One region of the Carnobacterium gallinarum DSM 4847 genome, then DNA from elsewhere that is predicted to be linked to it. Evidence: predicted binding sites of a transcription regulator. Region 1 holds the regulator's gene; the other holds the start of a gene.

Region 1 (5,402 bases):
ACCTATTTATATGAAAGAGGTTATCACTATGAGAATGTATACATTATGTTTTTTAAAAAGAAATGATGAGATATTGTTGCTAAATCGTCAAAAAAATCCTTGGATGGGACGCTGGAATGGCGTAGGTGGCAAAATAGAAATAGGAGAAACACCTTTAGAATGTGCAGTTCGTGAGATATATGAAGAAACAGAGATTAAACTTGCTGATAATGATATTTTTTATGGGGGACAAATGACCTGGTTTGAAGATGGTAAGTTAACTGGTGGGTTGGAATTGTACGGTGCAGAACTTGATTTTGACTTTATTTATACAGTTCCTCAGGCAACACGGGAAGGAATTCTAGATTTCAAGAAAATTGATTGGATTTTTACTACTGGAAATAAAGGAATGCCAGATAATATTCCGTTTATCTTAAATGAATTGTTGAAAAAAGATGAAAAACAACGTTTTATCTGTTATTTTGAAGCGGGCATCTTTCAATCTATTGAAAAAGCACCATGGTAGAATGTTAATTAAGTAGCTAGAGAAATCTTTGTTTTAAGGGATATCATTTGTTTGAGTATTCAACCATTGTTATACTTTAGCTAAATCAACTGGAGGTGGATACTGAATGAATTTTATAATAGCTTTAATCCCTGCCTTAATGTGGGGAATCCAGCCATTAGTTGTTGCTAAAACCGATGGAAATGCTAAACAGCAATTATTAGGTTCCTCAATGGGAACACTTGTGTTGGCAACCGGTGCTTTATTTATTCAAGCTCCACATTATACACCGACTATTTTAATTGCTAGCTTCTTTTCAGGTGTTTTTTGCGGTATTGGTCAGATGAATCAATTTAGCTCTTATGAGAAGGTTGGGGTTTCATTTGCGCAACCAATTTTAACAGCTATTCAATTGATAGGAACAACTCTTTTTGGATTTTTAATCTTTCATGAATGGACTCATGCATGGCAGATTATTTTAGGTACCTCCGCATTGGGCTGTATTATTGTTGGTGCAACCTTTACTTCTAAAAAAGAGAATCCTATAAAAGTATCAGAGAAAAGCAAATTAAGTGCCGCAGTCACCATGTTGTTATCAGGTGGAAGTCTTGTTTTGTATGTTGTGATTACGAAGTTTTTTGGTATTAGTGGTTGGGATGCAATTCTGCCACAAGCAGTTGGTATTTTTGTGACAGCCTTATTCTTGACCCGTAAAGATAAAGCACAGCAATTTACAAAGGCAACATACTTAAATATTCTTCCAGGTGTGATCTGGTCACTAGGAAATTTAGCTTTACTATTTTCAAATCAGTTAGTTGGCGTGACAACTGGGTTTACATTTTCCCAGATGGGTGTTGTGATTTCAACATTAGGTGGTTTAGTCTTATTTAAGGAAAAGAAAACTAAAAAAGAGTTAAAATTTATTTATCTTGGTGTCTGTTTAGTCGTTCTTGGAGGCGTCTTAATTGGAGTAGCTAAAGGTTAAATGGACGTAAACTAAAAAATCCGACTAAGTATGTAGAAATGGCTACATACTTAGTTGTATTTTTTAAAATTAAGCAAAAAAAGTAAAAAAAATGATGGTATTTCATTGACAATGTTTAGGTTATTTGGTAAATTAATACTTGTATTAGCACTCATTGATGTTAAGTGCTAAAAAGAGGTGATATGCATGCTAACAGAAAGACAGATTTTAATACTAAGTTCAATCATTCGATTGTATACAGACTATGGAAATCCTGTTGGTTCCAAAACATTGATGAATGAAGCTGGCTTAAACTTCAGTTCTGCTACTATTCGGAATGAGATGGGACATCTGGAAGAGTTAGGTTTTATTCAAAAAACACATTCTTCATCTGGACGTATTCCATCAATAAAAGGGTACCGTTTTTATGTAGACTATCTTGTACATCCTGATCAAGTAACTGCTAAAGATATTGCGATTATCAAGTCTTCCTTTGGAAATGATTTTCATGAGCTAGACGAGATTGTTGCTGAATCAGCAGAAGTCTTATCGCAATTAACAAGTTATACAGCAATTACTTTAGGACCTGAATTAAAGGACAGTAAGCTAACCGGTTTTCGTTTGGTCCCTTTAAGCGACGTTCAAGTAATGGCGATCTTAGTAACAGACAAAGGTCATGTTGAAAATCAGATTTTTAACTTGCCGAAGAATATTGACGGATATGAATTGGAAAAGATTGTTCGTATTTTCAATGATCAGTTAGTGGGACATCCGCTAGTTGAAGTTTATCAAAAATTGAAAACAGACATTCCTTTTCTACTTCAAAAATACATTCGAACTCCAGTCGGAATTATCGATGTAGTGGACAATATCATTACCCGTGCAGCTCAAGATCGTGTATTTGTTAGAGGACGGATGAATATTCTAGACTTTAATGAAACGATGGATGTAGAAAAATTTAAATCAATTTATACCTTAATGGATGGTAGTCCTGATTTAGCTAGTTTAATCAGTCAAAGTCAGCAAGGAATTGAAGTTAGGATTGGACAAGAAATGCAAAATGACTTGTTTCAAGATTTTAGCTTGATTACAGCAAGTTACGATGTATTAGGTCATGGTTCCGGAACTATTGCATTATTGGGACCAACTAGTATGCCTTACTCTAGAATGATTGGTTTAGTAGATGTTTTCCGCAACGAGCTTTCACAAAAAATGATCGATTACTATCGCTCGATGGAAGAATAACGAAAAGGGGAATTTAATGTGACTAAAGAAAACAACAACGAAGAAGTAGTAGAAGAACTTCAAAATGAGACGGATTCACAAGAAATACTTGAAAATGAAGAGCTAGTTGAGGTGGATGAATTAGCTGAAACTAAAGTTGCTTTGGATGAAATGGAAGATCGGTACTTACGTTTACAGGCTGAATTAGCAAATATGCGTAAACGTGGTCAAAAAGAGCGAGAAGATGCAGCTAAGTATCGTTCGCAAAGTTTAGCTACGGAATTACTGCCAGTGATTGATAACTTAGAACGCGCAATGGCTACTGATATTGACGATGCACAAGCTGAAGGATTGAAAAAAGGGCTAGAAATGGTCATGACAACTTTCAGAACGGCATTGAAAAATGAAGGAATCGAAGAAATCAATCCGGTAAACGAGGCTTTTGATCCAAATTATCATCAAGCTGTTCAAACCCAACCAGTAGAAGAGGGACAAGCATCAGATACGATTGTCACTGTTTTACAAAAGGGATATGTTTTAAAAGATCGTGTACTACGACCAGCAATGGTTATTGTTGCACAATAATAGTAATGTAGTGTATTCACTGAGAAATCAGTTAGAATCAATAAAATTGTTTATAATCGAAGTAAAAAAATAAATAGTAAAGAGGGAATTTAAAATGAGTAAAATTATTGGTATTGACTTAGGAACAACAAACTCTGCAGTTGCAGTCTTAGAAGGCGGAGAAGCAAAAATTATTGCAAATCCAGAAGGTAACCGTACAACTCCTTCAGTAGTTTCATTTAAAAATGGTGAAATTCAAGTTGGGGAAGTTGCAAAACGTCAAGCAGTTACCAACCCAAATACAATTAGTTCAGTAAAACGCCATATTGGTGAAGCTGGTTATTCAATTGAAATGGAAGGCAAAAAATATACAGCTCAAGAAATTTCAGCGATGATTCTACAATACCTAAAAGGTTTTGCTGAAGATTATCTTGGTGAAAAAGTAGAAAAAGCTGTTATTACAGTTCCTGCTTATTTCAATGATGCACAACGTCAAGCAACAAAAGATGCTGGTAAAATTGCTGGTTTAGAAGTAGAACGTATCGTTAACGAACCAACTGCAGCAGCATTAGCATATGGTTTAGATAAAACAGATAAAGACGAAAAAGTTTTAGTATTTGACTTAGGTGGTGGTACATTTGACGTATCTATCCTTGAATTAGGCGATGGTGTCTTTGATGTATTAGCAACTGCTGGTGATAACAAACTTGGTGGAGATGACTTTGATAACAAAATCATTGACCACATGGTTGCAGAATTCAAAAAAGAAAATGCTATTGACTTATCTAAAGACAAGATGGCTGTTCAACGTCTGAAAGACGCTGCTGAAAAAGCGAAAAAAGACTTATCAGGCGTAACGTCAACTCAAATCAGCTTACCATTTATTACTGCTGGTGATGCAGGTCCATTACACTTAGAAATGACTTTAACTCGTGCTAAATTTGATGAGTTAACTCATGATTTAGTTGATCGTACAAAAGTTCCGGTTCGTCAAGCACTTAAAGATGCTGGTTTAACTGCAAGTGATATTGATGAAGTGATCTTAGTTGGTGGTTCAACACGTATTCCTGCTGTTGTTGAAGCAGTTAAAAAAGAAACAAACCAAGAACCTAACAAATCAGTGAATCCAGATGAAGTAGTAGCAATGGGTGCTGCGATTCAAGGTGGAGTTATTACTGGTGATGTTAAAGATATCGTGTTACTTGATGTAACGCCTTTATCATTAGGAATTGAAACAATGGGTGGCGTGTTCACTAAATTAATCGACCGCAACACAACAATTCCAACAAGTAAATCACAAGTATTCTCTACAGCGGCAGACAATCAACCAGCAGTAGATGTACACGTGTTACAAGGTGAACGTCCAATGGCAGCAGATAACAAAACTTTAGGTCGCTTCCAATTAACGGATATCCCTGCAGCTCCACGTGGTGTTCCACAAATCGAAGTATCATTTGATATCGATAAAAACGGGATTGTAAATGTACGTGCAAAAGATTTAGGAACTCAAAAAGAACAAACTATTACAATCAAATCTTCATCAGGTTTATCAGACGACGAAATCGAACGTATGGTAAAAGACGCTGAAGCAAATGCTGAAGCTGATAAAGCTCGTAAAGAAGAAGTAGATTTACGCAATGATGTAGATCAATTGCTATTCTCAGTTGATAAAACATTGACTGAATTAGAAGGAAAAGTTGATGCTGACGAAGTGAAAAAAGCAGAAGAAGCTCGTGATGAATTAAAAGCAGCTGTTGAAGCAAATGACATCGAAGGTATGAAAACTAAACGTGATGCATTGAATGAAATCGTTCAAGCATTAACTGTTAAATTATATGAACAAGCTGCACAACAACAAGCTGAAGAAAATCCAGAAGCTGCACAAGGCGGAGCAGATGATGTTGTAGATGCTGATTTTGAAGAAATCGACGAAGAAAAATAAGCTCAACTAATTAAATGCTCCAAGAAGGAAAGCCAAGGCAAAACGCTTTTGGCTTTTTCTTCTAGGATGTGGTATGCTTTTAAAGAATAATCGACAAACAAGCGAAATTAAATGAAATTTGCATGTGTACGATGGAGGGAAATAAATGGCAAAAAGAGATTATTATGAAGTTCTTGGTGTTTCTAAAGGTGCAGGCGACGATGAGATCAAAAAAGCTTATCGTA
Region 2 (5,019 bases), 830 kb from region 1:
TTAACTGTCACTTCTTTTTCACTAAAAAATAATTGGTTCTCTGGATCATTCATTGTTTTTTTGATTTGCCTATTATTTCCTTTAGCGTAACTAACAAACATTAGTATTGCTATTACTGCATAAATAAAAGAAATGAATAGATTCTCTTTTTGGTAGCTTAAGATAGTAAGGTAACCTCGTTGTTCAAAAAATGTTTGATACTTTACTATATAGCGAATTATTGAAATGAATTCGCTTAAACTAAAAATTGTCGTAATTATGCCTAGAATGAGTCGTATTCTTAAACGTTTTTTAGCTATAATCCGTCCATAAATTCGATTGAATTCTGAAAAATCTTGCTTTGTTAACAATGATTTAAAGATTATTTCTGACATTTAGTCGTTCCCCTCTCATAATTAAAATAATCGCTTTTTAGTCAGAGTTCTAAAAGTTCTATAATAATCAAATGAATAGTCTCCAAATTACTTTCCTCAGCTTTTTACTTATTTAAATTTGGTTGATTAATCAATGTTACACTGTTTAAATACCACATATAATATTATCATAAATTCGGCGCCAAATATATATTTTCTTTGCTTGTCTCTATCTAACTATAAGTATTTATCTATTATCAATAAAACGAAATAGTTATTGACAAGTTTAAATGAGTATGAGAATATTAAAACGTAATAATTACGTTTTACAAAAAAGGAGGAAATAATAATGAAATTATTTTTAATAAGTGTACTACTGGTGGGGTTATCTCTCGGAACAGGTTGTCAACAGACTGGAAAATCTATAGCTAGCGAATCTCAAACCAAAGAAAATTCAGCAAGTCTGGTTAGTGAACATGTAGAAAAGGAGCATTTCCATAGTCATGAAAAAACATCTGCAAGCCAAGGGATATTTGAGGATAGTGCTGTTCAAGATCGTCTATTATCTGATTGGGAAGGATCATGGCAATCTGTTTATCCATACTTAGTCGACGGCTCTCTTGATGAAGTCTTTAAAGAAAAAGCCAAAGATGGAGAAAAAAGCTTTGAAGAATACAAAGAATATTATGAAAAAGGTTATCAAACTGAAATTGAAGCAATTGATATTGTGAAAAATACTATTTCTTATCGAATTGATGGAAAGTGGCAGGAAGCTCAGTATGACTATTCTGGCTATAAAATTCTAACGTATGAATCTGGTAAAAAAGGTGTCCGCTATTTGTTTACAGCCACGACAACAAACATGCTAGCTCCAAAATATGTTCAATTTAGTGATCATATTATTGAACCTCAAAAAAGCTCACATTTCCATATTTATTTAGGAAATGAAAACCAGGATGTTCTTTTATCGGAAATGAAAAATTGGCCAACCTTTTTTCCAAGTACTCTGAATAAAAAAGAAATCATTCATGATATGTTGTACCATTAATCATTTTCCCCCACTAAAAAAGACTATCTCAACTCAATGAGATAGTCCTTATTTTTATTTACTTACCTTACATCATGCCGCCCATCATACTTGGATCCATTCCTGGTCCCATTGGTGCTTCTGGAGCTGGTTTATCTGCAACAACTGCTTCAGTTGTTAATAATAATGCTGCTACACTAGCTGCATTTTGTAATGCACTACGTGTTACTTTAGTTGGATCAACTATTCCAGCATCAATCATGTTTACCCATTCACCATTGGCAGCATTAAAACCAATTCCTGCTTCAACATGTTTTAATTTGTCTACAATTACGGAACCTTCAAGTCCAGCATTTTCAGAAATTTGGCGTAAAGGCTCTTCTAATGAACGCAATACAATCTTGATTCCTGTAGCAATATCACCTTCTGCTTCAAGTTCAGCAACTTTAGCTTGAACATTGATTAAAGCTGTTCCACCACCAGCAACAATTCCTTCTTCAACCGCTGCACGAGTAGCATTTAAAGCATCTTCAATTCTTAATTTGCGTTCTTTTAATTCTGTTTCCGTAGCTGCTCCAACTTTAACAACAGCAACTCCACCAGAAAGTTTAGCAAGACGTTCTTGTAATTTTTCTTTATCGAATTCTGATGTTGTATCTGCTGCTTGTGCTTTAATTAATGCAACACGGTGTTCAATATTTTCTTTTGCACCGGCACCTTCAACAATTGTTGTTGCATCTTTAGTCACAACTGCTTTACCAGCATGTCCTAATTGTTCAATTGTTGTATCTTTTAATTCTAAACCTAGGTCGTCTGTAATAACCGTTCCGCCGGTTAGGATTGCGATATCTTCAAGCATTGCTTTACGACGATCACCAAAACCAGGGGCTTTAACAGCAACTACATTAAATGTGCCACGAATTTTATTTAAGACTAAAGTTGGCAATGCTTCACCGTCAACATCATCAGCAATAATTAAAAGTGGACGACCTTGTTGAATAATTTGTTCTAGCATTGGTAAAATATCTTGAATGTTTGAGATTTTTTTATCTGTAATTAAGATATAAGGATTTTCAAGAACTGCTTCCATCTTATCATTATCTGTTACCATATATTGAGAAAGATAACCGCGGTCAAATTGCATTCCTTCAACTACATCTAATTCAGTTTCAATCCCTTTAGATTCTTCTATTGTGATAACACCATCATTGCCTACTTTTTCCATTGCATCTGCAATTAGTTGACCAATGCGTTCATCATCAGAAGAAATTGCTGCAACTTGTGCGATAGCTTCTTTTGAATTCACAACTTTAGAAATTGCATGCAATTCTTCAACAGCTGTTTTTGTTGCCAATTCAATCCCGCGACGAATGCCTACTGGATTTGCTCCAGCAGTCACATTTTTTAAACCTTCACGCACAATTGCTTGTGTTAAAACAGTTGCAGTTGTAGTTCCATCTCCTGCAATATCATTGGTTTTTGAAGCAACTTCAGCTACTAATTTAGCTCCCATATTTTCAAAATGATCTTCTAATTCGATTTCTTTAGCAATTGTCACACCGTCATTTGTAATTAATGGTGAACCAAATGATTTTTCTAAAACAACATTACGTCCTTTAGGTCCTAAAGTTACTTTTACAGTATTCGCTAAAACATCTACACCACGTAACATAGCGCTACGTGCATCTTCTGCAAATTTAATATCTTTTGCCATTTTTCCTTCACCTCATAATTAATTAGTTTTATTTTAAGTTTGTTTAAATTAGTCGACAATTGCAACTAAGTCATGTTCTTTAACAACTAAATATTCTTTACCTTCATATTTAACTTCTGTGCCTGAATACTTTTCAAATAAAACTGTTTCGCCAACTTTAACAGCTAGTTCAACTTTGTTTCCATTCTCCAGCACACGACCTTCACCGACAGCAATAACCGTTCCAGTTTGGGGCTTTTCTTGTGCAGAGCTTGTTAACACAATTCCACCTACTGTTTTCTCTTGTTCCTTGGCAACTTCAATTATGACACGATCTCCTAATGGTTTTAACACGTAAAATCCCTCCATCTTTCTGCAATTTTGCTTTTTCTTGATTTAGCACTCCTTATAGTTGAGTGCTAATCTACTCTTTTACTATAATCAAATTCAAACCAGATTGCAAGTAATTTGTTGTCTTTTTTATTAAAAATTTTACTTCTTTTTTTGAAAAAATCCCTTTAATTTTGATTTTAATTATTCTAACTTTGAAATTAATTAAAAGGACTGATTTTTTAAACCATCTAACGAGATAGTGTGTTATACTGTAAAACAAACTACTTTTATTTAAGTAAAATTTTATGGATAAAGAAGGTTATGCCCGTGAAAAAAATAACAGTTCATACTTCGCTTATGATTTTAATCACTTATTTAGCGGCTCAATTTGTTCCAATATTTATTGCTTTAATGGCACCCAAAAACTTACGAGCTGAGTTTTCAATATATGGTAGTTTAATTTGCTTTGCTTTAGGAGCAATTATTATGCTACTATTAAATCGTAAATCAACTATCCGCAATAGTTTGACTTTACAAGAATCAATTCCAGTTTCTAAAGTAATTATTTGGGGAATTGCAGGGTTTTTCTTAGCAATTTTTGCTCAACAAGTGGCAATGATGATTGAGGTCAATTTATTTAATTTCTCAACTAACTCTCAAAATACAATTGGAATTTTAACTATTATTCGTAAATATCCTTTGTATTTAGTTGCTACATCTATTTTTGGACCAATAATGGAAGAATTTGTTTTTCGTAAAGTAATCTTCGGATTCTTTTATGACTTAACAGGGGCAATTGGAGCAGCCGTCATTAGCTCATTACTCTTTGCTTTTATTCATATGGATGGTCATATTTTACTCTACTCAGCAATGGGATTTGTTTTTTGTTATCTTTACACAAAGACAAAAAATATTGCAACACCGATGATTGCCCATATATTAATGAATAGCACTGCCGTTTTAGCTAGTTTATTCTTCAATTAGTGTAAAAAATACGGATAAGGCTGTTACTTAAAAAAAGTTATGTTAGTTATAGCCACAGAAAGGATTTTTTAGTTAAATGAGCAAAAATGGATTTTTAAGCCAAATTATTTTCAACTATCTTTTAGCAGCCATATTTATTTGGTTTGCGATTGATTTTGTATCAACTTCTGGTTGGGGATTTTTCACAATTTTATGTGTCTTGATCGCAACAAATGATTTTGTTCGTGGAACAAAAATGTTGCAAATTTTTATTCAAATTAGTAAAAACAACAAATCTAATTAAAAAAATGAACTAGTGATAAAACCCATTTCTAAATCAAAAAAGAGAGAAAACAGATTTTTACTGTTTTCTCTCTTTTTTGATTTAAACTTCTTCCATTGGTTCATTCGCAGTATAGTGATCTAAGAAATAAATCAGCGTTTGCAATTCATTCGTTAAATCAACATTTTGTACTCGAATATCATCTGGAACTGAAATTCTTAATGGTGTAAAATTCATGATTCCTTTAACATTTGCATCAACCAATTGGTTTACTGTTTCTTGGGCTACTGGTGCTGGTACAGTTAAGATCACAACTTCAATCTGTTGTAATTTTAATTGCTCAACCATTTCACTCATTGGATAAACT

Evidence for each region. The regulator HrcA, encoded in region 1, represses chaperone genes, less so after heat shock. The targets are predictions, from matches to a motif close to TTAGCACTCNNNNNNNNNGAGTGCTAA.
Region 2: groES (co-chaperone GroES) is a predicted target of HrcA. The motif match lies at 3,470-3,496, and genes of this name have one in related genera.

The regions. Positions count from the first base shown of each region.
Region 1 is NZ_JQLU01000005.1:2,970,808-2,976,209, forward strand. It holds gene BR43_RS18465 (NUDIX hydrolase) at 29-505, shown strand; gene BR43_RS18470 (GRP family sugar transporter) at 612-1,469, shown strand; gene hrcA (heat-inducible transcriptional repressor HrcA) at 1,656-2,693, shown strand; gene grpE (nucleotide exchange factor GrpE) at 2,712-3,257, shown strand; gene dnaK (molecular chaperone DnaK) at 3,352-5,178, shown strand; gene dnaJ (molecular chaperone DnaJ) at 5,324-5,402, shown strand, end outside.
Region 2 is NZ_JQLU01000005.1:2,142,200-2,147,218, reverse strand. It holds gene BR43_RS14780 (YcxB family protein) at 1-374, opposite strand, end outside; gene BR43_RS14775 (metal-binding protein ZinT) at 703-1,401, shown strand; gene groL (chaperonin GroEL) at 1,469-3,094, opposite strand; gene groES (co-chaperone GroES) at 3,143-3,427, opposite strand; gene BR43_RS14760 (CPBP family intramembrane glutamic endopeptidase) at 3,734-4,390, shown strand; gene BR43_RS14755 (YdiK family protein) at 4,467-4,673, shown strand; gene BR43_RS14750 (redox-sensing transcriptional repressor Rex) at 4,755-5,019, opposite strand, start outside.